4 regions of the Vibrio sp. SCP2 genome follow, and region 1 is predicted to be linked to each of the others. Evidence: predicted binding sites of a transcription regulator. Region 1 holds the regulator's gene; each other region holds the start of a gene.
The links. The regulator CRP, encoded in region 1, controls carbon source genes, mostly activating them, when cyclic AMP is high. The targets are predictions, from matches to a motif close to TGTGANNNNNNTCACA.

Region 1 (8,049 bases):
ATTGTCACCCTGCAATGGTGAATGCGTTAACTGAACAAGGTCAAAAGCTTTGGCATTTAAGTAACGTAATGACTAACGAACCAGCGCTTCGTCTAGCGAAAAAGCTTACTGAAGTCAGCTTTGCAGAGAAAGTGTTCTTTGCTAACTCAGGTGCAGAGGCAAACGAAGCGGCTTTGAAACTGGCGCGTCGTTATGCAGCTGATAAGTTTGGCCCAGAAAAATCTGAAATCATCGCTTTTAAACAAGGTTTCCATGGCCGTACTTTCTTCACTGTAACTGTCGGCGGCCAAGCGGCTTACTCTGATGGTTTTGGTCCTAAGCCAGGTGATGTCACTCACTTACCATACAATGATGTTGAAGCACTTCGCGAGCATATCTCAGATCGCACTTGTGCCATCATGATGGAACCACTTCAGGGCGAAGGCGGCATCATTTCTCCAACTGACGAATTTGTTCAGACAGTTCGTGAGCTATGTGACAAGCATAATGCTCTACTGATTTTTGATGAAGTACAGACAGGCAATGGTCGTACTGGTCAATTTTACGCATATCAAGGTCTGGGTGTGACTCCAGATATTCTAAGCACAGCTAAGTCTCTAGGTGGCGGTTTCCCTATTGGCGCAATGCTAACTACTACTGAGCTATCTAAGCACCTGAAAGTCGGCACTCATGGTTCGACTTACGGTGGTAACCCACTAGCGTGTGCGGTTGCTGAAGCCGTGGTTGATGTTGTAAGTGCACCAGAAACATTGGCTGGCGTTGCAGAGCGTGAAGCCCTGTTCCGTGAAGGCCTAGCTAAACTTAATGATAAGTACAACATGTTCGCGGAAGTTCGCGGCAAAGGTCTTCTTTTAGGTGCTGCGCTTAACGATGAGTGGCAAGGCCGCGCACGTGATGTGTTAGTCGCTGCAGGTAAAGAAGGTCTGATGGTTCTAGTGGCAGGTGCAAACGTAGTTCGTTTCACACCATCACTAGTGATCAGCACGGAAGAAATTAACGAAGGACTTGCGCGACTAGATAAAGCTCTAGCGACGCTAGTTAAATAACTAATAAAGCTCTATTAAAAGAGCAAGAACGGGGCTAAGGGCTTAGATGGCACTTAGTCCCCTTAGTATCAGGAGGGAGTTTTGATGCTGGTTGTTCGCCCTATCGCAATGTCGGATTACGATGCGCTGCACACATGCGCAGTGGAATCGGGTCACGGATTTACATCTCTACCGGTTAACGAAGAACTGTTAACCAATCGCATTACCCATTCAGAATATAGTTTTACCAAGCCGGACGTAAACGAGCCGGGTGATGAAGGCTATCTCATGGTTGGCTTTGATAATGAGACTGGCGAAGTCGCTGGTTGTACCGGGATTGAAGCATCCATTGGTTGGGATGTACCTTTTTATTCTTACCATATCAGTACGGTTGTTCACTCATCGCCAAAATTGGGTGTGAATAACGTGGTTAAGCTACTGACTTTCGGTAACAACTACACTGGTTGTAGTGAAATTTGTACTCTGTTCTTAAGACCTTCTTTCCGTCAGGGCTTGAATGGCCGCTTGATGTCGAAGTGTCGTTTTCTAATGATGGCGGAGCATCCTGAAAGATTCTCGAAAACGGTCTTTGCTGAGATGCGCGGCGTTTCTGATGCTGAAGGTAACTCACCATTCTGGCAATGGCTGCAAGAGCATTTCTTCTCGATTGATTTCACTATGGCAGATTACCTCACTGGTATCGGCAAGAAAGGCTTTATTGCTGACCTGATGCCTAAGCTACCAATCTACATCAACCTCTTGAGCAAAGAGGCTCAAGAAGTGATTGGTCAAGTGCATGAAAACACCAAGCCAGCGTTACGCCTGTTGGAAAAAGAAGGTTTCACTTGTCGTAACTATGTCGACATCTTTGATGGCGGCCCAACGGTTGAGTGTGATGTACGCAATATCGAGTCGGTTCGTCACTCATTTAGAGCAAAAGTCACTATCGCGGAACACACCAGTTCTCAAGACTACTTGATTTCAAACACGTCGTTTGAAGACTTCCGCGCAACTGCGGCGAAAGCGGCTTACGATCAGGCTTCAGATTCAGTGATTTTGTCTCCTGAAGTGGCGAATGCCCTCAAAGTTAACGAAGGCGAATTCGTTCGCATGTTGGCTCAATAGAGCTTTGTATTAAGGAAAATGTGAAGGAACAAGCTATGACACATTGGATTGCTGGCGAATGGGTTGCAGGCCAAGGTGAGTCGATGAACTCACAAAGCCCATACAACAACGAAGTTATCTGGCAAGGCGACAGCGCAACACCGCAGCAAGTTGAGCAAGCGGTATCAGCGGCACGCAGTGCATTCGTTGGCTGGAAAAAATTAAGCTTTGCTGAGCGTGAAGCGATCGTTCTTGCTTTTGCTGAAAAGGTAAAAGAGAACAGCGAACAAATCGCAGAAATCATCGCTAAAGAAACCGGTAAGCCAATTTGGGAAACTCGTACTGAAGCAGCGGCAATGGCAGGTAAGATTGCGATTTCAATTCGAGCTTACCATGACCGTACTGGTGAAGCTCAGCGTGAAGCTGCGGGGAACCAAATCGTGCTTCGTCATCGCCCATTAGGTGTAATGGCAGTGTTTGGTCCATATAACTTCCCAGGGCACCTACCAAACGGTCACATCGTACCTGCGCTACTGGCAGGTAATACCGTGGTATTTAAGCCGTCAGAGCAAACGCCGCTAACCGGTGAGTTTGCCATGAAGCTGTGGGATCAAGTTGGTCTGCCGAAAGGGGTGATCAACCTAGTGCAAGGTGCTAAAGAAACCGGTATTGCACTGGCTGATTCTAAAGGCTTAGATGGCGTGCTATTCACAGGTAGCGCGAATACGGGTCATATTCTGCATAAGCAGTTTGCCGGTCAACCGGGCAAGATGCTGGCGCTAGAAATGGGTGGTAATAACCCAATGGTGATCTCTGAAAATTACGGAGAGTTGGACGCGACCGTCTACACCATCATTCAATCAGCGTTTATCAGCGCAGGTCAACGCTGTACTTGTGCTCGCCGTTTGTATGTTCCAGTTGGTGACAAAGGTGACTTACTGGTCAACAAGCTAGTGGAAGCAACCAATAAGATTCGTGTCGATCAGCCTTTTGCTGAGCCAGCACCATTTATGGGCCCTCAGATCTCTAAAGCGGCTGCTGACTTTATTCTTGCTGCTCAAGCAAACCTACAAAAGCTAGGTGGCGAGAGCTTAATTGAAGCTAAAGCCGGAGAAGCTGCATTTGTAACACCAGGCATTATCGATGTTACCGCGATTGCTGAGCTACCAGATGAAGAGTACTTCGGCCCACTACTACAAGTGGTGCGTTACCAAGGTCTAGAGAAAGCAGTTGAGTTAGCCAATGACACTCGCTTTGGTCTATCCGCAGGCTTAGTTTCTACTGACGATGGTGAGTGGGAATACTTTGTTGACCATATTCGTGCTGGCATCGTAAACCGCAATCGCCAGTTAACTGGTGCAAGTGGTGATGCGCCATTTGGTGGCCCGGGTGCGTCAGGTAACTTACGCCCAAGTGCTTACTACGCAGCAGATTACTGTGCTTACCCTATGGCTTCGATGGAAGGAGGAGAAACACTTCTTCCTGCCACGTTAAGCCCAGGTGTTGAGCTATAAAAAACGATAAATTTTAGGGTATTCCCTTCTTGCCTCCCTGAGCCGGGAGGCATTTGAAACGTCACAGGCTGAAGGCTATCTGATCAAACTTTCTGGACACATTTGGTTAGATGGCCTTTTTTATAATTAAACAAATAACTACTCATACTCCATTTACGTAAACCACCCCTACAAGGAGGCGTTATGACGCCAGATGTTTTATTCCAACAGTTATGGAATGACTATATTCAACGCTTATGTCCCTCTGCTGAACAAGTCCACCAACTTCTGCAAGAAGACGAAGCGCTGATCAATGACCACATTGCTCTGCGCACTTTCAATGTAGAACCTCTGGGCATTGCGACCCTTGCACAACCATTCTTAGACGTAGGCTACAAGCCATGCGGTGATTATGTGTTTGAAAGCAAGAAGCTTGTTGCTAAACATTATGAGCACCCAGACCCAAAACAGCCTAAAGTGTTTATTAGTGAACTGAAGGTTGAAGAGTGTTCTGCTGAGCTACAAGCTATTGTCGCTAAGCTTGTCGAGCAATTGGACACCAGTAAGCTAAAAGGTCATGAGTTCTTGTATGGCGGTCGTTTGTGGGACATTAGCTTTGCTGACTTCCAGACGTTAGCGAAAGAAAGTGAGTACGCTTCTTGGCTGGCAGCACATGGTTACGGCGCTAACCACTTTACTGTTAGCGTCAATCAGCTCAATGCATTTGAAGAAGTGAAAGGCGTCAATGACCACCTACGCGAGTCCGGCTTTACCATCAATGAGTTTGGTGGCGAAGTGAAGGGGTCTCCTGATGTGCTGCTAGAGCAATCTTCAACGATGGCGGATAAAGTAGCGGTAACCTTCACGGAAGGTACAGAGATTATCCCGGGTGGTTTCTACGAGTTTGCTAAGCGCTACCCAATGAGCAACGGTGAACTTTATCCAGGGTTTGTTGCAGCCTCTGCTGATAAGATCTTCGAGAGTACTAACGGGTAGGAAGAGCTGAGAACGGGCTGCGCCCTAGAGATGCGGGAACGCTGCGCTTCGAGAGAGTTTGATCTCGGATGTGGAAAGGTGTTCTATCTCGAAGGACGAAGTCCGCTCCGTAGCGTTCTCGATTCTCGCATCCGATATAAACAAAAAGCCACCAATGTTTCCATTGGTGGCTTTTAAAATTTTAACGGTTAATCGAAATTAACGAGTACCGTAAACCACGATAGTTTTACCGTGTGCAGAAATTAGGTTCTGCTCTTCTAGCATCTTCAAGATACGACCTACTGTCTCACGAGAACAGCCAACGATTTGACCGATTTCTTGACGAGTGATCTTAATCTGCATGCCATCTGGGTGAGTCATCGCATCTGGTTGCTTCGCTAGGTTTAGTAGCGTTTGAGCAATACGGCCAGTTACGTCTAGGAATGCTAGGTCACCTACTTTTTGGCTAGTCACTTGTAGGCGGCTTGCCATTTGCGCAGATAAGCGCATTAGGATGTCTGGGTTCACTTGGATAAGCTGACGGAATTTCTTAAATGAGATTTCCGCAACTTCACAAGGAGATTTAGCACGAACCCATGCTGTACGCTCTTGGTCTTCTTCGAATAGACCAAGTTCACCGATAAAGTCACCTTGGTTTAGGTAAGAAAGGATCATTTCCTTACCTTCTTCGTCTTTAATAAGAACCGCTACTGAACCTTTTACGATGTAGTACAAAGTTTCAGCTTTCTCGCCCGCGTGAATTAGCGTGCTTTTTGAAGGGTACTTATGAATATGACAATGTGAAAGAAACCACTCTAATGTTGGGTCGGTTTGAGGTTTACCTAGAACCATAATATCTCACTTCCTCTGCAGGGTACGCTTGCCGCTTTCCATATTTTAGCTAAGCCTTAATCAAGACCTACTAGGATAAGAGCACTTTACAAATGCTGCAAGCCAACTTGTGTTTCGGTAAGAAATAGTATCCTTTTTCGAAAACGATTTCTTGATTTTAATCGGGTACAACTGGGGTTTTAGTACGCAAAACTGTGCACATGATCACGGTATGAAAAGTAATCGTGTTCTAGCTGTGGGTATTAACCAATTTTGCCCGTTTCGATGAGCTGTTGAAGTATCGGTTTAACGATTAGCTCCATGGCAAAACTCATCTTACCGCCAGGGACAACAATCGTGTTGTGACGCGACATAAATGCCCCATCAATCATTGCCAGTAGATATGGGTAATCTACGTTTTTAATGCCTCGCAATCGAATAACAACAAAACTCTCATCTAAACTCGGAATGCCTTTGGCGTTAAGCGGGTTAGATGTGTCGACGGTAGGGACACGTTGAAAGTTAATATGAGTACGAGAAAATTGGGGAGTAATGTAGTTCAGATAGTCATCCATTGAGCGGACGATAGAGTCCATCACCGCTTCACGCGAGTGACCACGATCGCGGGTATCACGAACGAATTTCTGAATCCATTCAAGGTTCACGATAGGCACCATGCCAATCAGAAAATCAACATGCTGTGATACGTTAACCTCGCCATCGACAACACCGCCATGTAGACCTTCATAAAATAGGACGTCGGAGTTTTCTGGCAGATCTTGCCAAGGTGTAAAGGTGCCTGGCATTTGGTTGTATGGAACGGCTTCATCGAACGTATGCAGGTAACGGCGGATTTGACCGACGCCTTCTTGACCGTACTTGCGGAAAAACTCTTCAAGTCCATTGAAGTCGTTCGCCTGAGGGCCAAAGTAACTGATATGGCGGCCTTGCTCACGTGCCTTACGGATTTCAACGTCCATCTCAGGGCGCGTAAAGCGGTGGAAGCTATCGCCTTCAACCCATGCGGGTTTGACGTTCATCATATTGAACATCTTACGGAAAGCTTCAGAAGTCGTTGTGGTACCAGCTCCAGAGGAACCAGTGACCGCAATAATCGGGTGTTTTGCTGACATGACAAACCTTGTCGTAATCTAATCCTTTAAACGAAAACCACTATAGCACGCTTTAGTGGTCAGTCACTGTATGCGATGCGCTAAAGTACTAAAACTTTCGTTTGAGTTGAATATCGACGGTTTCGTGCAGTTCAGAGAAGACAACAACCGCTTCCCCTGATTCCAACTGGGTACGTATTTGATCGACTTTGTCTTGCAGCGAGATCTCGACATCCCCATAGTCTGTCCCTTCACGCAGGACAAATTCCCGAATGAGATTTTCTAGTGTTGCTGGCTCGATTTGTTGCCATGGAACGATCATAAATACCTCTTTATTTTATGATTTAGGCCAAGGTGATTGGCTACGCAGAGAGAGCCAAACTTTCATAGTATGCAGGTAGTGCCTCTTCGAGCCAAAACCTCGGTTTTAACGCACTGCCGGTGACAAAACCAACATGCCCACCTTGTTCAAACAGTCGGTAGTCAATGTTATCAGGCAAGACATATTTTGGAATCACAGCATCAGTCATGAACGGATCGTCTTTCGCATGGATGATCTGTGTGGGTAGAGTGATTTCTTTTAGGCGATGGATGCCCGAGCAGCGCTGATAATAGTCTTCTGCGTCCTTGAAACCATGCAGCGGGGCGGTGATTAGGTCATCAAACTCGTACAGTTTAGTTACGCGTTTGATGTTTTGATAGCTCAAGCCAAGCTCTCCTTTCAACAGTTGGTGCTTTTGCAGTGCACTTTTCTTCAATGATGACAGGAGATAGTTTTTATATAGCTTGGAAAAGCCTTGTTCGATGCGCTCAGAGCAGGCAGACAGGTCGAGTGGCGCAGACACTATGGTGGCGGCATCAAGCAAAGGATTTTGATTGTACTTAGCGAGGTAGTTGGCCAGCATGTTGCCACCAAGAGAAATTCCTACCGCGACTTTAGTTTGGTGTGGGAACAGCGAATCTAGATGTTCAAGGAAGAAACGGGCGTCTTCCACTTCACCTGAGTGATAGGCGCGAGCAAGTTTGTTGGGCTTACCGCTACAGCCACGAAAATGCATCATCACCGACAGCCAGCCTTGCTTAGCAAAAGCATCCATTAAACCATTGGCGTAGGGGCTGTAGAAGCATCCTTCCAAACCGTGGAATAAAACAAAAATCGGCTTGTCTTTGACTGACTCGTCATTGATATCTTCACTCCAAGCGATATCGAGGAAATCTCCATCAGGAGTATCTAAGGTTTGCCAAAATGGTTCAAATAGGGCTTTTTTGCGAATAAAACGCGGAGCAAGCGTTTGTAGATGCGGGTTGGCTAATCCTTTAGCGGCAACAAAATGAGTCATAACGGTTCCAAAGCTTAGGGCTTAGAGATTGGCGATATCATCGATAGGTTCAGCAAAAGCCTCATACAGCTGCTCACCGCCTAACTGGCGGCAGTAACGTAAAGTAAGGGGCTCTGCGTGATTCACTGTAAGTTCAATACTGTTGATGCAATCGACCAGATCAGATTGC
Region 2 (8,049 bases), on a different contig from region 1:
GCGTCTGATGGATGCGCTGCGTAACCATTGTTTTGGTTGATTATTTTGACCAGCAAGGTAACAAATACCTTTCGATGACTCTTGGTTTGACGCGATTGCCCAACGGTCTCGCCACCATCCCATATGGACGATATCCACTTTGTCGATCGCGTTACTCTCATTCCAGCCTTTATCTTCTTCTACATACATAAGGTCGATATTTTGACGCAAAATGCGTGGCAGACAGACACTTAGCGCTGCAGAACGCAAAACAGGATCTTGCGGCAAGTAGATTGAAACTTGGCGATCGTCTTGGCATAAATCGAGTACGTGTAAAAAGTGCGCATACGATGTGTAAGGCGGGCGAATTAAAGCCCCTTTAGATGGGTAGTTGAATACCGTGAGATTTCCCATAGGGTCTTCAACATTTCCCCGCGCTAAGATGGTTTGATACTGCTGATCAATTCGCTCTCGCAACACTGGCGACGGGGTAGGCGCGGGCATGTTCGCTTCAGAAGAGTGCTCTTTTGAGACAAAACGCGCAGGGTACTGATACGGATCATGATCCACATCCCCGTTTGGCTCTTCTTCCGCTGAATAGTTTACGTGTTGGCAAAGTATGTAGCCACTATGAGCTTCGCCCGTTGCCATCCACAACACGCCATTATTACTTTTAGGCTGCAAGGGGACATAGAATGACGCGAGCTCATAACTTGCTGCGTGATTTACCCAGCGGGCATCAAACATTGCGAGCTTACGTCGGCAACGGCTCGCGATATGATCGAGGTGATCATAAAACGTCTTTGGATTAATTTCTAATTTACGGCAGATCTCGCGTACCGAGTAGCCCATAAAAAGCAAACCAAGGAGGTTTTCTTGGAATTGAAGTTTTTTGTTAGCCCCAGACCATTTGTCGACAAAGGTCGATTGGCAACATTTACAACGATAGCGTTGGCGATCGCCGCTATAACCAAAAGCATGGTAGAGGTGTTTGTGGGTATGAACAGATAAACCAAAATTATCGCAATCGTCGTTACGACAAGCAGGAAGCCCGTCACTATGGAGTTGACGAAGTCGATGAAGCTCATTGAGAACTTCTTGGTTATTAAGTAAGGGGGGGAAAGCGCCACATTCCCGACATACCATCGCAGGTCGCTTAGGGTTAGCATGCTGCACAACGTAACGATGTGCATCACTCAATCCAAAGTTGTCACACGCCAATGTTTTACAAAAGTTGAGCTGTAACCCGTTCGCTTCCTTTGGCAGTTGGCCGGCTGTCACTATCTCCCCCTCGGGATTATTCGGGCCACCAAACTCGGTTTGGTGGCGAAAAGATTGGAATTAGATGTTGATTGCAGTTTCTAGTGCTACTTTCATCATGTCATTGAATGACTTTTGACGCTCTTCAGAGCTTAGTTTCTCACCACGGATGATGTGGTCAGAGACTGTTAGGATAGTAAGTGCTTTTGCACCAAGATCTGCTGCTACGCCGTAGATACCTGCCGCTTCCATGTCTACACCTAGGATGCCAAGTTTTTCCATCTTCTCAAAGATGTCTGCTTCAGGAGTGTAGAAAAGGTCTGCAGAGAATACGTTACCCACTTTTACTGGTACTTCTTGAGCGCGAGCTTGGTTAACAGCTTCTTCTAGAAGACCGAAGTCAGCAATCGCTGCGAAGTCGTGATCGTTGAAGCGAATGCGGTTTACTTTCGAGTCAGTTGACGCACCCATACCGATAACAACGTCCATCAGTTTAACGTCGTCACGTACTGCACCACAGCTACCAACCCGAATCACATTTTTCACACCATATTCAGCGATTAGCTCGTGAACATAGATGCAGCATGAAGGAATACCCATACCGTGACCCATTACAGACACTTTCTTACCTTTGTAAGTACCTGTGTAGCCGAACATGTTACGAACGTCACATACTTGCTTCACGTCATCGAGGAAAGTTTCCGCGATGTATTTAGCGCGTAGTGGGTCGCCTGGCATCAGTACTGTTTCAGCGAAATCACCTGGTTGTGCATTAATGTGTGGGGTTGCCATAGTTATTACTCCAAAAATTATTAGTAATTCGAACTGCTGATTACTAATTATGTTGATTTTGAAAAATCTGTTGAGGCAATACTAGCTATATCTGAGATTGCTCCATGAGAAGTATGTCACAAAAGGGGGGTGTTTGATGCTTTTATTGTTCGTTGATAACTAAAACTGTTGAAAGTGAATGAGCAATCGATTTGTAAAAACGTTTGCTTCATTAAGTGAACTAAAAAGCCGTTACTCACGTAGCTTATTTACGAGTTGTACAAAACATTTTTTTGTACAGGATATAAATATTGTGCTAAAAATTATACAAGAAATGTTTTTGTACAGCATGGCTAGGCAAAGGAGTTCATCATGAATCAGCAGCAGATAAAAATTGGTATCAGTTCTTGTGTTTTAGGTGAGCGTGTTCGATTTGACTCGGGGCATAAGATTAGCAAATTTGTCACTAAGGAGCTGACGCCTTACTTTGAGTTTGTTCCTGTGTGCCCTGAAGTGGGCTCTGGAATGCCTGTACCAAGGCCAACCATACGATTGATGTCTAATGAAGATAGAATTGCCTTGGTGGAAACTAAAGATCCAACCAAAGAGCATACGCAGGCTGTCGTTGATTACTCAAAGAGCAAAGTAGTAGAGCTTGAGCGCGAACAGCTATGTGGTTATATCGTCTGCGCTAAATCGCCAACGTGTGGGATGGAGCGAGTCAAAGTCTACAAAAAGAACAGCGCGGAGAATGTTGGGGTCGGTTTGTACACCAATGAATTGATGAAAGCCATGCCTTGGTTGCCCGTTGAAGAAGATGGTCGGCTTAACGATCCGGTTTTGAAAGAGAACTTCATTACTCGCATTTATACACTTAAAGATTTTTACGATTCTATCGGTGATGAGCCGACGCGTGGGAAAATCGTTGCGTTTCACTCACGCTATAAGTTGACCTTAATGGCACATCATCCAACCTCTTACAAAGAACTGGGTAAACTGGTTGCGAATGTCAAAGATTACGACATCGAAGAGTTCTATAAACTGTATCGACAAGGTTTGATGGCGGCGATGACTCATAGAGCGAGTAGAAAAAACAATACTAACGTGCTGATGCATTTACAAGGTTACTTTAAACGAGATCTAAGTCGCTCTCAGAAGAAAGAGCTGGTGCAAGTAATAGAGGATTATCGAGTTGGGCTGTTACCTTTGCTTGCGCCATTAACATTAATTAAGCACTATTTAGCCGCCCATCCAGACTGTTATCTGGAAGACCAAGCTTTTCTGCAACCGCACCCACAGGAGTTACGTTTAAGATATGGGTTATGAGAAAAAATTGTACGCGATTCGTGAGATTTCTGAGATTACCGGGGTAAAACCGGTAACCTTACGCGCATGGCAGAGACGTTATAGTTTAGTGCAACCTCAAAGGACTGAAAAAGGCCATCGCTTGTATTCCGACGAACACATCGCCTTAATCGGAGAGATCCAAGGGTGGCTCAGCAAAGGGGTTCCGATTGGTAAAGTGAAAGATGTACTTGAGTCCAATGAGCCCAATAAAGGTGAAGAGTACCTTGCGAGTGAACAATTGGACGAAGTGAGCGCTTTCTTACAAGCGTTATCTGAGCTGAACAAAGGGAAAGCGGATTCAATCGTCGCTACGGTGTTTAAAGAATACCCACTGGATGTGGTGCAAAAGCAGTTTGTTAAGCCAGCAGAGAAAGCATTATCTGTGGTCAAAATTGGTCTGCGAGCGCTACAAAAAGGCTTAATGGAGTCTATCTTCGTCGCTCGGCTTAATGCGATTATTGAGTCAGAGAACAAAGCTGCTAAATCTGGAAAATGCCTATTTATTAACTACGACAGCGTTAACATCCATGCGCGCCTATGGGCACTAAAACTATCTGAGTCGGGTAAGAGCTTGGTGATTATAGATGGGGTTGAAGACTTGTCGGGCTTGGTTGAGCATGAAGGACTGAGCGCGTACGCTGCCATTGCCATTTACAGCTCGCGACCTCTTACCGCAGGGCAAACTGCCACTGTTGAAAAGATAAAATCATCCTTCCCAGGAGAGGTTTTACTTTCAGACTTAATTGAAACCTAAGGCCTTAAAATGAAGCTAGTTTGGTTGCGCCGAGATTTACGAGCCGAAGACAATACCGCTTTGAACTGCGCGTGTTCGAGCAGAGAGCCTGTGGTTGCTCTCTATATCGCAACACCACAAACCTGGCAGGAGCACGCCCTTGCTCCCATTCAAGCCGACTTAATCTATCGCCGACTGTTGGCACTGCAAAGCGATCTGAGTAAGAAAAACATCTCTCTCTATTACGCTCAAACTGAATCTTTTAAAGATGCCGCGAGATTGGTAGCTGAAGTCGCCGTGAAAGAGGGTGCGAGCGGCGTTTATCTCAACAAAGAGTATGAACTCAATGAGCGCTGCAGAGACGAGTTACTGTTCGAGCTTCTTGCAACTGAGGGTATAGAGTGCAAAAGCTTTGATGATAAGTGCATTCTCAAGCCCGGTAGCCTAGTTAACAAGCAAGGTGATTACTTTAAGGTATTTACGCCATTTAAACGCGCCTACTTGGCAGCGATGTATCGTCAACCAGTCGCCGTCACAAAGCTAAATCCCCAGCAGATAAGAGGTAAGCTGACATCAAATCATGTGGCGGATTTTTCGAGTCAGTGTGATTTTGATTATCCGAGAGAGTCGAGTGAAAGATACGTGGTAGAGACTGAGCAGATAATCCAAGCGCTAAGAAAATTCGATAGTGACAAGGTTACTAGTTATCACTCCAATCGAGATTTTCCTGCGATTGACGGCACGAGTACTCTTTCACCTTATTTAGCGATTGGAGCACTCTCGGTCAGACAATGCATGGCACGTGTCATGTACCAGCAATCCCTTCCTTTAAGTGGTGGGCGTGAGGTTTGGCAAAGTGAATTGATTTGGCGTGAGTTTTATCAGCATTTAGCCTACTTTGAACCAAAATTGTCGCAAGGTAAGAGTTTTACTTCATGGGGAGACAATTTAGTTTGGCTCAATCCTACTGCTGCTATCGATGCGTGGAAAATGGGTTTAACAGGTTATCCGATTGTCGACGCAGCAATGCGCCAGCTTAACCAAACAGGTTGGATGCACAACCGCTTGAGAATGATAGTGGCAAGCTTTCTAGTTAAGGATCTTCACGCAGATTGGCGTGTTGGTGAACACTATTTTATGTCCAAACTCATTGATGGTGATTACGCCGCCAATAATGGTGGCTGGCAGTGGTGTGCATCGACAGGCTGTGATGGGCAACCCTATTTTCGTATTTTTAATCCCACTACGCAGGGAGAGCGATTTGACCCAGATGGCGCTTTTATTCGCCGTTGGATTCCAGAGTTGTTGAGCGTGCCAGACAAGTACATCCATCAACCCCATAAGTGGGGCAATGCTAAAGATTTGTCATATCCAGAACCGATAGTTGATCATAAGACCGAAAGAGAGATAACCTTAAGCCTCTATAAAGAAGCCAAGGAAGTTTAAATGGTGCGTAAGTTTCTCGCATTCTTGTGTTGTGTCAGCTCGCCTCTGTTTGCTGCGACGTATGAGTTACCAGTCGAAGGCAGTAGTATCGTGGGACGAACTCAGTACCATCAGGTAGAAGAAGGGGAGACGCTCGCTAACATTGCTAAGCAATATGATGTCGGCTTCTTGTCTTTGATGGCTGCCAATAAAGGCGTCGACCCGTTTTTACCTAAAGTGGACTATGTGTTAACGATCCCGACTCAAATCATATTGCCGAACGTAGAGCGCGAAGGGATCGTGATTAACCTAGCGGAACTTCGACTTTACTATTTCGAGCCTGAATCTAACCAAGTGCATATATTCCCAGTTGGTATCGGGCGAGTAGGGCGTGACACACCTGAAATGGAAACCTCTATCAGCCAAAAGCGTCCAAATCCGACTTGGACTCCTCCTGCTTCGATTCGTAAAGACTATTTAGCAAAAGGGATTGAGTTGCCTGCTGTGGTGCCAGCAGGACCAGAAAACCCTCTAGGAGAGTATGCACTTCGATTAGCTCATGGTGCAGGTGATTATCTTATCCATGGTACTAACAAAGACTTTGGCATTGGCCTTCGAGTGAGCTCGGGTTGTATTCGCATGGAGCCAAAGGATATCGAGTGGCTTTTCCCTCAAGTTAAACTGGGTGAAAAAGTGACCGTGATTAATGAGCCTATCAAGGTTGCGCTTGAACCAGATCGTAGTGTGTTCCTAGAAGCACACGAGCCGTTAACTCGTAGTGATGGCGTAAAAAAAGCGCTAGAGATGCCACAAGAGCTTAGCTGGTGGTTAGAGGAGTTTGACCAATCGGATGTGAAAGCGAGAGCCGCAATATTGGCGCAAAATGGTGTACCAGTCGAAATCGTCGCTCCGACATTAATAAATTAAAGAAAAAAGAAAGGGTCTGCATGCAGACCCTTTCTTTTAAAAGACGAAATTACTTAGTGTAAGACTGAGCAATGTTGTCGATACGTTCGTTTGCACGTGCCGCTTCTTCTTGTGCTGCCATAGCAGAGTCACCAGACTTACGTACTTCAGATTGTAGCGCTTGAACATCTTGGCTTAGTTGGCTTACTTGATTGCTTAGCTCATCCATTTTCGCCGTTGTCGCTTCGTCTGGACCAGACGCACAACCCGCTAGTAGAAGAACAGAAGACGCTGCAGCTGCGATCAACATTTTGTTCATGAGAGAACTCCTTGCATAAATAAGTATCAATAATATGTCCTATACCTTTTTATCGTATAGTGACGTCAATCAGTGTAGCCCTAATTCTACGCTTGCTAAAGCCAGCAAAAGTCAAAAAAACCCAAGAATTTAAGTAATTATCAAATTAGTTGAGCTACGTCTCATTGGTGAGAGCAATAGATGTAAGAGACATAGAGCTGACATTTAGAGTAAAAGTAAGGGCAAAAGAATATTTTCTGTGATCTCTATCCTCTTAGAGTGAATCCAGTTATCATAGCCTGTTTTTAGAATAATTCGTGTTGTACGAAGCCATTTGAGCTGTGGTGACAACGCTGTGTAACCAATTGGAGAATACTTTGCACTTTAAAGATTTAGGTTTAGACAATCGCTTACTAAAGAACTTGAAGCACTTTGACTTTAAGAAGGCGACAGAAATTCAGCAGCGCGCGATACCTGTCGCGATTGCTGGCAAAGATCTGTTGGCGTCTTCAAAGACAGGTTCTGGTAAGACACTAGCTTTTGTATTACCTATGCTGCACAAGTCGCTAAAAAACAAAGCATTCTCTGCAAAAGACCCACGCGCAGTGATTCTTGCTCCTACTCGTGAGCTTGCAAAGCAGGTGTATGGTGAGTTGCGTTCAATGTTAGGTGGCTTGTCTTATGACGCGACCCTAATTGTAGGTGGTGAAAACTTTAACGATCAGGTTAAAGCGCTACGTCGTTACCCTAAGTTTATTGTCGCCACACCTGGACGTTTAGCCGATCACCTTGAGCATCGCTCTCTATTTCTAGATGGCCTTGAAACTCTAGTGCTTGATGAAGCTGACCGTATGCTGGATCTAGGTTTTGCACCTGAACTGCGCCGTATTCACAACGCTGCTAAGCACCGCCGCCGTCAAACATTGATGTTCTCAGCAACATTAGACCATGCTGAAGTTAACGACATTGCTATGGAGATGCTAGATGCTCCAAAACGTATTGCAATTGGCGCTGCGACCGAAAAGCACACTGACATTACTCAGAAGTTCTACCTGTGTGATCATCTTGATCATAAAGAAGCAATTTTAGAGCGTATTCTAGAAGAAGCAGAATACAAACAGCTGATTATCTTTACTGCAACGCGTGTTGATACAGAACGTTTAACAGAAAAGCTTAACGAGAAGAAACTTAAAGCAATCGCGCTTAGTGGTAGCTTAAACCAGACTCAACGCAATACCATCATGAGTCAGTTTGAGCGCGCTGTGTTCAAAATACTGGTGACAACAGATGTTGCTTCTCGTGGTCTAGATATCGCTAACGTTACCCATGT
Region 3 (8,049 bases), on a different contig from region 1:
GGTATATGTGTCGTGTAATCCAGCGACGCTTGCCAGAGACTCACAAAGCTTGCTCAATCAAGGCTACAAATTACAAAAATTAGGTATGCTCGATATGTTTCCGCATACAAGCCATTTAGAATCTATGGCGCTCTTTGTAAAGGATTAAAACGAACTTCCCTACTAGTCGGCAGTCTGAACATGGGCAGTTCGAAAATAGAAAAATAACAGGACGAAAATAATGGTTGCGGTAAGAAGCGCACATTTAAACCAAGACGAACAGTTTGAGCTAGATAAGTGGATTTCTAGCTTAGGGCAAGACCCTAAAGTGGCTAAGCGCTTAAAAGAAGTTTACCTCCAGGGTGAGGCGATTTTACAAGATAACGATCAAGGCCAGCTACTCTTGTGGCGCGGGCGTGAAATGATCGAAATTCTTATCACTCTGTCGATGGACAAAGCGACCCTTGTCGCTGCATTGTTGTTTCCGCTGGTGTCGAGCGGCGCGTATAGCCGAGAGCAGTTCGAAGAAGATTTCGGTAAAGAGACCATCAAGCTGATTGATGGTGTTGAAGAGATGGCCGCACTGGGTCAACTGAACGTGACCCTTGAAGGCAGTGCTGCCTCTTCTCAGGTCGACAACGTACGTCGCATGCTACTTGCGATGGTGGATGATTTTCGCTGCGTCGTTATCAAACTTGCTGAGCGCATCTGTAACTTGATTGAAGTGAAGAAAGCGCCAGATGAGGTACGCCGAGCAGCCGCTCAAGAGTGTACTAACATCTATGCACCACTAGCGAACCGCCTTGGTATCGGTCAGTTGAAGTGGGAAATCGAAGATTACGCGTTCCGTTACCAACAACCTGATACCTACAAACAGATCGCTAAGCAGCTTTCTGAGCGTCGCATTGTCCGCGAGCAGTACATCAAAGACTTTGTTGATGACCTGACGTCTGAAATGAAAGGCTCTTCTATTAATGCTGAAGTAAGTGGGCGTCCTAAGCACATCTACAGCATCTGGCGAAAAATGCAGAAGAAAGGCCTCGCGTTTGATGAGCTATTCGATGTACGTGCGGTGCGTATTATCGCCGACAAACTGCAAGATTGTTACGCGGCACTCGGGACTGTGCATACCAAGTATAAGCACCTGCCGAGTGAATTTGATGACTACGTGGCTAACCCTAAACCTAACGGTTACCAGTCAATTCATACCGTGATTCTTGGCCCAGAAGGCAAGACGATTGAGATTCAGATTCGTACTAAAGACATGCACGAAGATTCTGAGCTAGGTGTTGCTGCGCACTGGAAATACAAAGAAGGTGGTGGCGGCCGCAGTGGTTACGACGAGAAAATTACTTGGCTGCGTAAGCTACTCGATTGGCAAGAAGAGATGTCTGACTCGGGTGAAATGCTTGATGAACTGCGTAGTCAGGTGTTCGATGACCGTGTGTATGCCTTTACCCCGCGTGGCGATGTGGTCGACCTACCAATGGGAGCTACACCACTTGATTTTGCTTACCATATTCACTCTGAAGTTGGTCACCGGTGTATTGGTGCCAAGGTCGCTGGGCGTATTGTTCCGTTTACCCACAAATTGGCAATGGGTGATCAAGTTGAGATCATCACCTCTAAAGAGCCCAATCCATCCCGTGACTGGCTAAACCCTTCGATGGGCTTTGTGACTTCAGGTCGAGCTCGCGCGAAAATCAATGCGTGGTTCCGCAAACAAAGCCGCGAGAAAAACGTCGAAGCAGGGCGCGATATTCTCGAAGTTGAATTGCAGAAAATTGGTGCGACTTTAAAACACGCCGAGCAGTATGCGTTGAAGCGCTTTAACGTCAACAGCACGGATGAGCTGTACGTTGGTATCGGCAGCGGTGACTTACGTATCAACCAAGTGATCAACCACATCAATGCCTTGGTCAATAAGCCAACCGCAGAAGAAGAAGATCAGCAAGCCCTAGAGAAGCTTCAAGAGGCAGAAAGCAAAGCTCCAGCGCAAAGTCGTCCGAAGAAAGATGCGGTTGTAGTGGAGGGGGTTGATAACTTAATGACCCACCTTGCCCGCTGTTGTCAGCCGATCCCAGGTGATGAGATCGCAGGTTACATTACGCAAGGGCGCGGTATTTCAGTACACCGAGCAGACTGTGAGCAGCTTGAAGAACTGCGTCATCATGCACCAGAGCGTATTATCGACACGGTGTGGGGTAGTGGATTTGTTGGCTCTTACATCCTAACCGTTCGCGTTGAAGCGATGGAACGCGGTGGACTGCTTAAAGACATCACGACTCTGTTTGCTAACGAGAAGATCAAAGTGACCAGTATGAAGAGTCGCGTTGATTATCGTACTCAAATGTCGATCATGGACTTTGACTTGGAAGTGACCAACATTGAGATTCTGCAGCGCGTGTCTAAACGAGTTGAGCAGATCAAGGATGTTATGTCGGTAAAACGCCTCGGCTAAAATTCTCGTCATACTTGAAGCTGACAGCGTTGTTGCCTGCGCTCACTCGCTCCATCACATAGGCAAGCTATGCTCAGGAGTCTCGCTCGCTTGTCGCCTAGCTGCAGCTTCAATTATTTAGAGAATTGATCAATATATAACGAAGGTGAGTGGTTTTGGCTGCTCACCTTTTTATTTAAATGAATGTTCTTTAGATAGCAGATTTAAAGGAAGAAGGAATATGAGTCACCCGATTGAACAGTTAGAACAGATTATGGCGCAGCTTCGTGACCCAGAAACAGGTTGCCCTTGGGATCTAAAACAAAGCTTTGACACTATTGTTCCTCACACCATTGAAGAGACCTATGAAGTTGTTGATGCGATTCAGAATCGCGATTGGTCGAACCTAAAAGAGGAACTGGGTGATCTGCTGTTTCAAGTTATCTTCTACAGCCAACTGGCTAAAGAGCAGCAACTGTTTGATTTCTCGGAAGTGGTCGAAACCGTCAATGAGAAGCTGACCCGTCGTCATCCGCATGTTTTCTCTGATGTTGAGTTTGAGTCGGATGAGCAGATCAATGCCAACTGGGAAGTGGAAAAAGCAAAAGAAAAAGCTCAGGTAGGCAAAAAAGAACAAAGTATTCTAGACTCAATACCAAATTCTCTACCTGCGTTATCTCGTGCCACAAAAATACAAAAGAAAGTGGCGAAACACGGATTTGATTGGGACTCACTTGGCCCAGTAGTCGGTAAAGTTCAGGAAGAAATTGAAGAGGTAATGGAAGAGGCACTGCAAGTCGCTCCTGACGAAGAAAAAATTGAACTTGAGCTCGGAGACCTGCTGTTTGCCACGGTAAACTTATCGCGTCATTTAGGGAAAGACCCAGAGGTAGCGCTGAGTAAAGCCAACCTTAAATTTGCTAAGCGGTTTAAAGGTGTAGAAGCCATGGTAGCCGAGCAAGGTAAACAACTAACAGATTACGATTTAGATCAGTTAGATGCGCTTTGGGACAGAGTAAAAGCGCTAGAAGTAGATAAAGGTAGTGGCAACTAATCCGTTACTCGAATTTGATTTGAAGCAAAAAATAAAAAATTGCAGTGTGATAGATTTCACGTTGTGGCGGTTAAGGGCTTCTGGTATATTTATATCCCGTCCAGAAGAAATCCATTTTCCCTCATTCAACCAATTTCAGGTTAAACATGACGACAAATTACATTTTTGTTACTGGCGGGGTTGTATCCTCTCTAGGTAAAGGTATTGCAGCAGCATCGCTTGCAGCTATTTTAGAAGCTCGTGGTCTTAAAGTGACTATGATGAAGCTTGACCCTTACATCAACGTTGATCCAGGCACGATGAGCCCGACTCAACACGGTGAGGTGTTCGTCACTGAAGATGGCGCTGAAACTGACCTAGACCTTGGTCACTACGAGCGTTTCATCCGCACCAAAATGACTAAGCGTAACAACTTCACTGCAGGTCGTGTTTACTCAGACGTTCTAGCTAAAGAGCGTCGTGGTGATTACCTAGGTGCAACGATTCAGGTTATCCCTCACATCACCAACTCTATCAAAGACCGCGTAATCGCAGGTTCTGAAGGTCATGATGTAGCTATCGTTGAAGTGGGCGGTACGGTAGGTGATATCGAGTCTCTGCCATTTATGGAAGCTATCCGTCAGCTAGCAGTAGAGCTAGGTCGTGAACGCGCAATGTTCATGCACCTAACACTGGTTCCTTACCTAGCAGCAGCGGGCGAAGTGAAAACTAAACCGACTCAGCACTCTGTAAAAGAGCTGCTTTCTATCGGTATCCAGCCAGATATTCTTGTTTGTCGCTCTGATCGTATGATCCCTGCGAATGAACGTAAGAAGATCGCTCTTTTCTGTAACGTTTCAGAGAAAGCGGTTATCTCTATGAAGGACGTAGATTCAATCTACAAGATCCCTCAACTAATCAAATCTCAAGGTTTAGACGACCTCGTATGTACTCGATTCGGTATTACTGCTCCTGAAGCAGATCTGTCAGAATGGGAACAGGTAATCTACGAAGAAGCGAACCCAACGGGTGAAGTGACTATCGGTATGGTTGGTAAGTACATCGAACTACCAGATGCTTACAAATCAGTAAACGAAGCACTTAAGCACGCAGGTCTTAAGAATCGTCTAAGCGTTAAGATTAAGTACGTTGATTCACAAGACGTAGAAAGCAAAGGTAATGAAGCGCTAGAAGGTCTAGACGCGATCCTAGTACCAGGTGGCTTCGGTGACCGTGGTGTGGAAGGTAAGATCCTTGCGGCTAAATACGCGCGTGAAAACAAAGTACCTTACCTAGGTATCTGTCTAGGTATGCAAGTGGCATTAATCGAATACGCGCGCAACGTTGCGGGTATGGAAGGTGCACACTCAACAGAATTTAACAAAGAGACTAAATACCCTGTAGTTGGTCTGATTACTGAGTGGGTAGACGGCGATGGTAACGTTGAAGAGCGTACTGAGAAGTCTGACCTAGGCGGTACAATGCGTCTTGGTTCACAGCTATGTCACCTTGAGAAAGGGACGAAAGCGCGTGAACTATACGGTAGCGCGACAATCCACGAACGTCACCGCCACCGTTACGAAGTGAACAACAATCTTCGTCCACAGATTGAAAAAGCAGGCCTGAAAGTTTCTGGTCTGTCTGCTGACAAGAAACTGGTTGAAGTCATTGAGAACCCAGCTCACCCATGGTTTGTAGCGGCTCAATTCCACCCAGAGTTCACTTCAACACCTCGCGATGGTCACCCACTGTTTGCAGGTTTCGTGAAAGCGGCTGGTGAATACCAACGCGACGAATTAGAGAAGTAAAGGATACGGGCAGTAGCGTTAGTAGTGCTGCTGCCCTTAATTTTGACATTATATATTCAACGAGAAGGAAACATTCAATGTCTAAGATCGTTAAAGTTCTAGGTCGTGAAATCATCGATTCACGTGGTAACCCAACTGTAGAAGCTGAAGTACACCTAGAAGGCGGTTTCGTAGGTATGGCTGCTGCTCCATCTGGCGCATCAACTGGTTCACGTGAAGCTCTTGAGCTACGTGACGGCGACAAAGCTCGTTTCCTAGGTAAAGGTGTTCTTAAAGCTGTTGAAGCTGTAAACGGTGCAATCGCTGAAGCTCTAGTTGGTAAAGACGCTAAAGACCAAGCTGCAATCGACGCAGTAATGATCGAGCTAGACGGTACAGAAAACAAATCTAAGTTCGGTGCTAACGCAATCCTAGCTGTTTCTCTAGCTAACGCTAAAGCTGCTGCAGCGGCTAAAGGCATGCCTCTATACGAGCACATTGCAGAACTAAACGGTACTGCTGGTCAGTTCTCTATGCCTCTACCAATGATGAACATCATCAACGGTGGTGAGCACGCAGACAACAACGTTGACATCCAAGAGTTCATGATCCAACCAGTTGGTGCTAAGACTCTTAAAGAAGGTCTACGTATCGGTGCTGAAGTATTCCACAACCTAGCTAAAGTTCTTAAGTCTAAAGGCTACAGCACTGCAGTTGGTGACGAAGGAGGTTTCGCTCCTAACCTTAAGTCTAACGCTGAAGCTCTAGAAGTTATCGCAGAAGCTGTTGCTGCTGCAGGTTACGAACTAGGTAAAGACGTAACTCTAGCTATGGACTGTGCTGCATCTGAGTTCTTCGATAAAGAAGCAGGCATCTACAACATGAAGGGCGAAGGTAAAACTTTCTCTTCTGAAGAGTTCAACCACTACCTAGCTGAGCTAGCTAACCAGTTCCCAATCGTTTCTATCGAAGACGGTCTAGACGAGTCTGATTGGGCTGGCTTCAAGCACCAAACTGAACTACTAGGTGACAAGCTTCAACTAGTAGGTGACGACCTATTCGTTACTAACACTAAGATCCTTGCTGAAGGTATCGAGAAAGGCGTAGCTAACTCTATCCTTATCAAGTTCAACCAAATCGGTTCTCTAACTGAGACTCTAGCTGCAATCAAGATGGCTAAAGATGCAGGTTACACAGCAGTAATCTCTCACCGTTCTGGCGAAACTGAAGATGCAACTATCGCTGACCTAGCGGTAGGTACTGCTGCAGGTCAAATCAAGACTGGTTCTATGAGCCGTTCTGACCGTGTTGCTAAGTACAACCAGCTAATCCGTATCGAAGAAGCTCTAGGTGCTAAAGCTCCTTACAACGGTCTAAAAGAAGTTAAAGGTCAATAATCTCTCGTAGATTATTAATCTAAGCTTTGAATGCCTCGCAATAGCGGGGCATTTTTTATCTTGAGAAAAGTGAGATAGAGAAGCTCTAGGCGCTAAAGCTCCTCCTCTTTACAACGAAAGCGGTCTTAAAGAAGTTAAAGGTCAGTAATTCATAGCAATTTGCTGAATTATTCGCTTTAAAGCTTTCGAAGCGCTCCACTTAGGTGGAGCGCTTTGCTCCGAGATCGGGCTTCGCCCTACGAGAATCGGGAACGGACTTCGTCCTTCGAGAAGTTCTCGTGGTGAAATGGTCGAGACTTGTTGGCCGTATCTGCTCACGTTAGAGCTTAACTCTTTGAGCGTATCTCTATTCTCTATTCTCTATTCTCGCTTCTCAGCTCTCGAATCGCCTCAACTCGACGCTTTTCCATCTCAGTGCGAATATCCGCACCCTTAAACCCATCTTTAATAATGTCTTGTACGTTGACGGAAAGAGCGGCTTGATAGGCTTGCTCGAAAATAGTTTTTTGTGGGTAGTCGATATCTTCAAACCCAGTGCGTCCACGGCTATCAGCCATACAACAAATCAGAATGTCTTGTAAGCGTTCCGGCTTGCGCCATACATCGAACTTGTTCAGCACTTTGAGTTTGGTTTCTGGGCGAAGCTCAGCAGCTCGATGAATATTGGAGTGTTGCTCACAGACCATCAAGGCGAGGTCACGATATTCATTAGGGACTCTGACACGTTCACACAGCGATTTAATCAGCTTAAGCCCAGTATGACAGTGCATTTTATGGCTCGGCCATTCAGACTCTGGCGTAATGCCTTTGCCAAGATCATGGACTTGAGAGGCAAACCTTACTGGAAGAGACTCGCTAAGTAGTGCGGCTTGCTTTGCGACCATCAGCGTGTGGATTCCTGTATCAATCTCAGGGTGCCACTTTTCAGGTTGTGGAACACCAAACAGAGCATCGAGCTCAGGCAAGACGACCTTGAGAGCATCACACTGCTTTAAGACGGAGAGAAATACTTGCGGATTTTGGGTTGATAACGACTTATGCCACTCTTGCCAAACCCGTTCAGCGGTTAAGTGCTCTAGCTCACCAGAGCTGGCAATGTGGCGCATTAGCTCAATGGTTTCATCGGCAACACTAAAGCCTAGGTGATGAAGCTTAGCGGCAAAGCGCGCGACTCGCAGTACGCGGAGAGGATCTTCAGTAAACGCCTGCGAAACGTGGCGTAAGATCCGATCGTTGAGATCTCGCTGACCATTAAAGGGATCGATGATATTGCCATCAGGATCTTGCGCCATCGCATTGATGGTCAGATCGCGTCTGAGCAGATCTTCTTCTAAGGTGACATCGGCGGCAAAGTAACATTCAAACCCGGTGTAGCCAGAGCCGACTTTACGTTCGGTTCTTGCCAATGCATGT
Region 4 (8,049 bases), on a different contig from region 1:
GAGTGAAGCGCTGCCACACCGTTGACTTTGTAAGAACCGATAACACAAAGGTTAGCCATGCGAACCATGCGGTTGAAACCTTCTTGGATGATAGACAGCTTCGCTTGCTTCTCACCATCACCAGGCCACATCTTACGTACTTCTTGTAGGAAGCGGTGGTTGATTTCAAAGATGATTTCCATATGACGAGGTAGTAGACGCTGAATGAGCGACTCTGGCCATGTTTCTAATGCTTCTGGAAGTAGCGTGTGGTTAGTGTAGGCAAAAGTATTTGCACTGATGTCCCACGCTTTATCCCAGGATAGACCTTTCTCGTCGATCAGGATGCGCATTAGCTCTGGGATAGCAATTGTTGGGTGCGTATCGTTAAGCTGAATTGTCTCTTGCTTAGGAAGATCTGCCAAAGCAAAACCCGCTTCTTCATGACGACGTAGAATGTCGCGTACCGATGCCGCCGAGTGGAAGTACTGCTGCATTAGACGCAGAGTTTTACCTTTCTCGTGGTTATCATTCGGGTAGAGAACTTTAGTAATGTTGCCCGCATCAATCAGAGCGTGCTGCGCTTCAAAGTAGTCACCATTGTTAAAGCTCGCTAGTGAGAATGGTGCAATTGCCTGACATTCCCAAAGACGTAGTGGGTAAACTGTATCTGACTCGTAACCCACGATAGGAAGATCCCAAGGCATCGCTTTTACACTCATACCCGGTACCCATTTACGAACTTCTTTACCGTTCTCATGTGTTACTTCGACATGACCATAGAAGCCGATTTCTTGTGCAAGTTTAGGACGCGCGACTTCCCAAGGGTAGCCTTCAATACCGCGCCATGCGTCTGGTGCTTCTTGCTGACGACCTTCTTCGAATGATTGTTTAAATAGACCGTATTCGTAGTGTAGGCCGTAACCTACTGTCGGATATTCTTGTGCAGCACACGAATCCATGAAACACGCTGCCAGGCGACCTAGACCACCGTTACCTAGTGAAGGGTCACGCTCTTCTTCAAGTAGATCCGTTAGGTTTTGACCAAGCTCAGCCATCGCATCAGTGATTTGGTCGTATAGACCCATGCTGATCAGGTTATTACCTGTTAGACGACCAATTAGGAATTCTAGAGATAAGTAGTTAACGCTTTTTGCGTTTTTGATTTTTGGATCTTGCTCTGTCTTAAGCAAGTCAAACGTTGTTAGTTCAGCAAGCGCTTTGCCCATAGCTAAGTACCACTCACGCGCTGTCGCTGTCTCTTCAGTCTTAGCGTAAGTTGCTGAAAGGTGCTTTTTCACGTCAGCTTGGAAAGTCGCTTTATCAAAATTTTTCTGTTGCGTAGGTTTCATTAGAGAAATCTCACTTATTGGTTCTAATCCATCTGTGCCATATCGTGCATTGACATGAACAGCAAAACATCCTCCTACAACACGGCAATTTGGGAGGAGGACGAAGGGCGTAGAGGGCGTATTACCAAGGGCTCAGTGATCTAACTCTCATTTAAATTCAACATCGTCTGAGCTCTGGTGATAAGGATCACACCATCAACGCATTTACCCTATAACTGATGTATTAAAGATATGTGTAGAGGAACATAACCAATTGAACAATATGCATACTCGGTCACAATAAGAATCATCACATGATGCAAATTACACAGCTATTGGTGCAAACAGGCGTTCAAATCCCACTATTCAGCCCACCGATAAGTGACAAGAATCACAAAAACAGGGCGTAGTTAGCATCAAAATGTGAATTACGCGAAAAACCCGCCGTCGATCAATAACTGTAGCGATTATTCTCAAGTAACATCCTTGCCAATAAGCTTAGTTGTACAATATTTGCTCAGCAGCGTACCAAACTAATTGGAAACACGTGGCCCTCTCTCTATAGGGCATAGCATAGGGATAAAAAGATGTGGATTCCTTCGAAATTAACTCGCCCGGCTCGCTTACATAATGCGATTGTCAGGCCAAGAGTTTTAGATCTCCTTCAACAAGCCCCGTTTTACAAACTGGTTTTATTTAGATCTCCCGCCGGCTATGGAAAAACCACGATGGCCGCACAATGGCTATCGGATAAATCACACGTAGGTTGGTACAGTATTGATGAGAGCGATAACGATTCATTCCGCTTCATCAACTACCTGCTACAAGCGCTCAATAAAGCGACGGATGGCTGTTGCCCGAATTCACAAAAGCTGGCAGAAAAGCGTCAATTCTCTTCTCTTCACTCCTTGTTTGGCGAAGTTTTCACTGAAATGTCGAATTTCCATCAAGAGTGTTATTTGGTGCTGGATGACTACCACCTAATTTCGGAAGACGAAATTCACGAGGCAATGCGCTTCTTCCTCAAACACATGCCTGATAACGTCACTTTGGTTGTCACTAGCCGCGCGGCACCACCACTGGGGACTGCTAACCTTCGTGTTCGCGATCTGATGATCGAAATTGGAGACGAATTGCTCGCTTTCGATACCGAAGAAACCACTCGATTCTTTAACCAACGGGTCGCAGACGGCATTGACGATGCCACGGCAAATAACCTACGCAACTATGTCGAAGGCTGGCCATCGGCGTTGCAGCTAATCGCTCTGCAAGCCCAGCACCAGCATAAAACCTTAGCTCAATCAGCAGAATCCTTCTCTCAGTTTAACCACGCTCATCTTTGGGATTACTTGGTTGAAGAGGTGTTTGATCTTCTCGACAAAGAAACGCGTCATTTCTTACTTCAATGTTCGGTACTGGATCATTTCAATGATCAGTTGGTCTGCGAGCTGACAGAGCGTGAAGATGCCCTTAGCATGATTGAGTCACTAAACCGATTCGGCCTGTTTATTCACCCACTAGAGGGCGAGCAAAACTGGTATCGCTTCCACAACCTGTTTGCAGAATTCCTTGCACACGAGCGTACCGCGCGTATCCCTCAACAAGAAAAGCAACTTCATCAGACGGCAGCAAAAGCTTGGTTGAAACTCTCTTCGCCTCATCAAGCATTGCGTCATGCTCAAGAAGCCAATAACAGCCAACTAACAGCGGATATCTTAAGCCAGTATGGTTGGAAGATGTTTAACGGCGGAGAGCTAATCACGCTTGAACAAGCGATTAATACCCTCACCCCTGAGCAACTTTATAGCGAGCCTAAACTCTGCATGCTGCAAGCTTGGTTGGCTCAAAGTCAGCATAGATATAACGACGTCGGTGATTTATTGTCGAGAGCCGATGAGCAGATGAAGCAACTAAACATCGTATTAAGTGCTAAGGAACAGGGAGAGTTCAATGCTCTACGTGCTCAGGTCGCGATTAACCAAGATGAGCCAGAGAAGGCGCTCGAACTTGCTGAACTGGCACTTAGCCAAGTAGATAGTACGGTTTATCGCAGCCGAATTGTTGCGACCTCTGTGGTCGGTGAAGTTAACCACGTACTCGGGCACCTAAGCCGCGCCCTGCCTATGATGCAGCAAACCGAAAAACTGGCTCGCCAATATCAGGTCTATCATCAAGCCTTGTGGGCAATGCTTCAACAAAGTGAAATTCTGATTGCTCAGGGCTATGTTCAAGCGGCGTACGAAGTTCAAGATAACGCTTTCAAGCTCATCGAAGAGCATCAATTACAGCAAGTGCCTCTGCATGAGTTTTTGCTACGTGTCCGAGCGCAAATTCTGTGGTGCTGGAACCGCCTAGATGAGGCAGAAGAGTGTGCCTACAAAGGGCTGCATGTTCTCGGTGACCATAGCCCGAGTAAGCACTTACATAGCTATTCCATGTTGGCACGTATTGCAATTGGCCGAGGTGAACTGGATAAAGCGGGTAAATTTATCGAGCAAATCGCCCACTTGCTTAAGCAATCTACTTACCATGTTGACTGGACCGCCAATGCATCACTTTCGTTGATTCTGTTCTGGCAAGCACGTGGCGATCTAGACTCCATTCAACAGTGGCTTGAAACCACAGTACGTCCTGAAACGGCGTGCAATCACTTCACTCAACTGCAGTGGCGCAATATCGCTCGCGCGCAAATCGCTCTAGAACAATATGCAGATGCAGGCAAAACACTTGAATTCTTACAGCAACAAGCGCAAGAAAACGAGTTGTTGACTGATACCAATCGAAACTTGATTGTTGAAGCAGTACTTGCCGTTTCTCAAGATGATGAAGAAGCTGCACGTGAACACCTAAAACGCGCGTTGGAGTTAACCAATCAAACTGGTATGTTGGGCAATTTCCTCGTTGATGGCGCCAAGATTGGTCATATTCTTGAGAAGCTTAACCAGAAAGATGAACTTGGCGACCTAGAGCGCCATCGCGCACAGCAGTTGCTTAAAGATATTTCGACGACTCAACGCAGCAGCTCCGTTCACTTCGATGAGGAGTTTGTTGAGAAGCTCGTTAATCACCCAAATATCCCAGAACTTGTTCGTACGAGTCCGCTTACTCAGCGTGAGTGGCAGGTGCTGGGGCTGATCTATTCTGGGTTTAGCAACGAGCAGATAGCTCAAGAACTCGATGTTGCAGGTACAACGATCAAAACGCATATTCGTAACCTATATCAGAAGCTCAATATTGCTAACCGCAAAGAGGCGATTAAAACCGCTGAAAACCTTCTGCAATTGATGGGTTATTAAGTGAGGATTTAAAGCACCTCTTACGTTCAAGAGGTGCTTTCCTATTATCTACTCTATAGGGCACTTTGTGGAGCAGCTAATGACAATTCCAGAAATTGCATTCAACCACCGTAAGGCAAACAATGCGGAGTTAGAGATTTTTGAACTAGAGAGCCTTTACCAGAGAAAAGGGCTACGTCACGACCCAACTGAACCTCACCGTGTTGCATTTTTTGCTTTGATTTTTATTCAAAAAGGCACTGGTATTCACCATATCGACTTTGAACCCTACCCTTTTAAACCGGGTTCAATTCTGTTCGTCCAACGTGAACAAGTTCAGGCTTTCGATTTTAGTCAACAGCCGAAAGGCAAAATGCTGATTTTCACTCAAGCATTTCTCGACCAAGTCCATATCAATATGCGCTTGCCCAATTACACGCCTACGCATTTAAATCCGCACCACTCTCCTCTGCTCGATCTCGACGTAAATAGTAAAAGCCGAATAGATATATTGGTAGAGCAAATGCAACTAGAGATGAAGCAACCTAACCCTGATCCATTAATCGTTATGTATTTGTTTTCAGCCCTCGCACTCATTTTACATCGGTTAAGACCTGAAGTTCCTCAGGATAAGTTGTCTGACGAACAAAGCGCAAAGTTTGCGCGTTTTTTCGAACAACTTCAGGCCAACTTCCACAAAACGCGTGACGCCAACTGGTACGCGCATCAACTAGGAACAACATACAAAACTCTCAATCTCACCTGCAAATCAGCAACGAACTTAACGGTAAAGCAATTGATCGACGCATTTGTCATTATCGAAATCAAACGTCGGTTAGTGGTGAACCAAGCAACCTCTCAACACCTTGCCTATGAATTTGGCTTTGAAGATGCAAGCAATTTCGTAAAGTTCTTTAAGAAGCATAGCCAAATGACACCGAGTCAATTTGCCAAGTACCACACAACTCCAAAATTGTGACCCCGTAAGCTTACGGGTTCGATATCTACCATTTTTTATCCTAAATGCACAATGATTTGCTAATTCGATATCCCTAACATGTTTCTCGAGCCAACATTGAGGTATATCAGAATGAATTTGTTAACTACATTAAAAACAACCACGCTTGTTGCGGCAGCAGTGAGTTTAAGTGCTTGCGCAACACAACCCGAGATAACCGACCCAAGCCAGACGCAAAAAGCCGTTGCGGTTATCTCCAGTATTGAAACTGGTGACCAATCTGCAATTAGCTATATCAACCCAAACAAATACATCCAACATAATCTGGCTGTAGGTGATGGTTTAGCTGGGTTTGGCGAAGTAATGGCAGCGTTACCCAAAGGCAGTGCGAAGGCAAATGTGGTCCGAGCTTTCGAAGATGGTGACTACGCTGTCACCCATACCGAATACAACTTTTTTGGCCCCAAAGTTGGCTTTGATGTGTTCCGCTTCGAAGATGGGAAAATCGTCGAACATTGGGATAACTTACAAAGCATTATGCCAATGAACCCAAGTGGTCGCACTCAACTCGACGGACCGACACAAGTACTAGATATTGAGAAAACAGAACAGAATAAGCAACTCGTCACTGATTTTGTTCAGACCATCTTGATCGATGGCGATATGGCAAAAATCAATCAGTTTATCGATAACGGAGAGAATGCCTACATTCAACACAATGCGATGGTTGCTGATGGTCTAAGTGGTTTAGGTAAAGCACTAACTGCGCTCGCAAAAGCAGGCACTCCAATGATTTACAATGTAAACCACAAGATTCTTGGACAAGGGAATTTCGTGCTATCCATCAGCGAGGGCGAGTTCCTAGGCAAACATACCTCATTCTACGACCTGTTTAGGGTTGAGAATAACAAGATTGTAGAGCACTGGGACGTTATCGAAGCTATCGCTCCTCAATCTCAGTGGAAGAACCAAAACGGTAAGTTTGGTTTCTAACAAAAAAGCCCGACCTGAGGTCGGGCAATAGACAGACGATCATCATTCCGTGACAATCAAATAGGACTTACTAGAAGTTATAGATTAGAGCAAGTTCGACACGCATTGCGTCTTTGCTATCGGTGCTGACTACGTCACGAGTGTAATCACTTGCTAATGCATAGTAGGTGTTCACTTCCGTTTTCAGGTTACCCGTAATGTAGTTATGGAACTGCAGATAGAACTGGGTATAAGCATACTTCTCATCCGAGTCTGCACCGAACAACACGTCTTGGTTTAGGGTGTAGATGGCGTCATCTGTATTGGCACGCCACGTCGACATAAAGCCCGTAATAATGGTTTGCTTTGGAGAGTATTCAATCACTGAGTAACCACCGAGCTGCATGGCGTTACCGTAAGCGCCATCATGGGCAAAGCCAAGTGGGTCACCCGTCCAAAGTGGGTTAAAGGTATTCACCTCATCACTGTTCTTATCCGAGCCAGAAGCATAGTGAAGGTTCATACCCACACGGTAGTTCCAATCCGCTTTCCAGTTGTAGTTAAGGTCTGCATACCCCATGTAAGCCGAGATATCTTTACCTGCGTGATCACCAAACTGGTACACGCCGTCTAACATGTAGCCAAAGCCTTCACCGACGAAGTTATGCGCATGTAAGCCTAACACTTGGATATCCACGTCACCGTCTGGCGCATTGACAAAGCTTGAGTTAGTTAGCTGATTGCTCATCACATAAGCTTGCATCACACCAAAGCTTGTTCCCCAGTTAGCAAATAAGCCCGTCGATTTCTTGCCGTTGGTTTTATCATCCCAGTTACCACCGAAGCTGCCATCTTTAAACAGCGGGAAGATCTCTTCACCATAGTAGGCATCAAAGTTAATGCCATTGACGCTGTACTTAGCGCTGACGGCATTCCAACTTGATTGAACTGGAGTGGGTTCTCGGTTCATCATTTGCCACTCATTGAGATAGATCTCTTGGCGACCTAGACGAGTACTTAAATACTGATCTCCATCATCAAGTAGCTTGAATTCAGTAAAGAATTGATGGAAATCCGTACCCGCATCATCGACAGGACCCGGAGCATCTAAGTTGGTATAGTTAGTGCGAATCTCACCAAACACACGCATCCAATCTTGATAAGTCACATCCGCTGAAAAATGCATTCGTGAGCGAAGCTCGTTGTGTTTACGTACATCAGGGTCGTACATATGATTCCAGCGATTATCAAACGCCAGTTTCACGTTACCAGCAAACGAGACTTTCCACTCACCATCGTCCGTAATATCTAGACGTTTGAGTTTTTCAGAGAAGCTCTTGTCGCTCTCTTTTAGATTATCAACATAGCTCCAATCTTCGTTAGCGCGGTCGCCCCAGAACACAATTGGGCTACGCTCTGGCCAAGAGGGAGTTTCTGCTTCACTGGCATGTAGGACACCGGAAATACTCAATGCAATTAAGGTAAGCGAACATTTTGTTATGGTTTTCATTATTCAATTTCCATATTTTGGGCA

Region 2: a site for CRP is predicted at 2,137-2,152, ahead of deoD (purine-nucleoside phosphorylase). Genes of this name have one in related genera too.
Region 3: a site for CRP is predicted at 3,519-3,534, ahead of pyrG (CTP synthase). Genes of this name have one in related genera too.
Region 4: a site for CRP is predicted at 1,691-1,706, ahead of malT (HTH-type transcriptional regulator MalT). Genes of this name have one in related genera too.

Annotation. Positions count from the first base shown of each region.
Region 1 is NZ_JCAFVV010000006.1:160,653-168,701, forward strand. It holds gene AC5O63_RS16775 (aspartate aminotransferase family protein) at 1-1,046, shown strand, start outside; gene astA (arginine N-succinyltransferase) at 1,131-2,150, shown strand; gene astD (succinylglutamate-semialdehyde dehydrogenase) at 2,186-3,643, shown strand; gene AC5O63_RS16790 (DUF1338 domain-containing protein) at 3,827-4,618, shown strand; gene crp (cAMP-activated global transcriptional regulator CRP) at 4,817-5,449, opposite strand; gene AC5O63_RS16800 (phosphoribulokinase) at 5,692-6,561, opposite strand; gene AC5O63_RS16805 (YheU family protein) at 6,650-6,862, opposite strand; gene AC5O63_RS16810 (hydrolase) at 6,903-7,880, opposite strand; gene AC5O63_RS16815 (TIGR02444 family protein) at 7,902-8,049, opposite strand, start outside.
Region 2 is NZ_JCAFVV010000001.1:1,345,003-1,353,051, forward strand. It holds gene AC5O63_RS06445 (transposase) at 1-1,260, opposite strand, end outside; gene deoD (purine-nucleoside phosphorylase) at 1,321-2,031, opposite strand; gene AC5O63_RS06455 (YbgA family protein) at 2,383-3,336, shown strand; gene AC5O63_RS06460 (MerR family transcriptional regulator) at 3,326-4,111, shown strand; gene phrB (deoxyribodipyrimidine photo-lyase) at 4,121-5,536, shown strand; gene AC5O63_RS06470 (L,D-transpeptidase family protein) at 5,537-6,442, shown strand; gene AC5O63_RS06475 (Lpp/OprI family alanine-zipper lipoprotein) at 6,492-6,740, opposite strand; gene AC5O63_RS06480 (DEAD/DEAH box helicase) at 7,085-8,049, shown strand, end outside.
Region 3 is NZ_JCAFVV010000004.1:267,350-275,398, reverse strand. It holds gene rlmD (23S rRNA (uracil(1939)-C(5))-methyltransferase RlmD) at 1-148, shown strand, start outside; gene relA (GTP diphosphokinase) at 221-2,440, shown strand; gene mazG (nucleoside triphosphate pyrophosphohydrolase) at 2,661-3,473, shown strand; gene pyrG (CTP synthase) at 3,620-5,260, shown strand; gene eno (phosphopyruvate hydratase) at 5,338-6,636, shown strand; gene AC5O63_RS14540 (multifunctional CCA addition/repair protein) at 6,990-8,049, opposite strand, start outside.
Region 4 is NZ_JCAFVV010000001.1:1,113,334-1,121,382, reverse strand. It holds gene AC5O63_RS05415 (glycogen/starch/alpha-glucan phosphorylase) at 1-1,331, opposite strand, end outside; gene malT (HTH-type transcriptional regulator MalT) at 1,898-4,606, shown strand; gene AC5O63_RS05405 (AraC family transcriptional regulator) at 4,686-5,564, shown strand; gene AC5O63_RS05400 (nuclear transport factor 2 family protein) at 5,676-6,536, shown strand; gene AC5O63_RS05395 (alginate export family protein) at 6,607-8,025, opposite strand.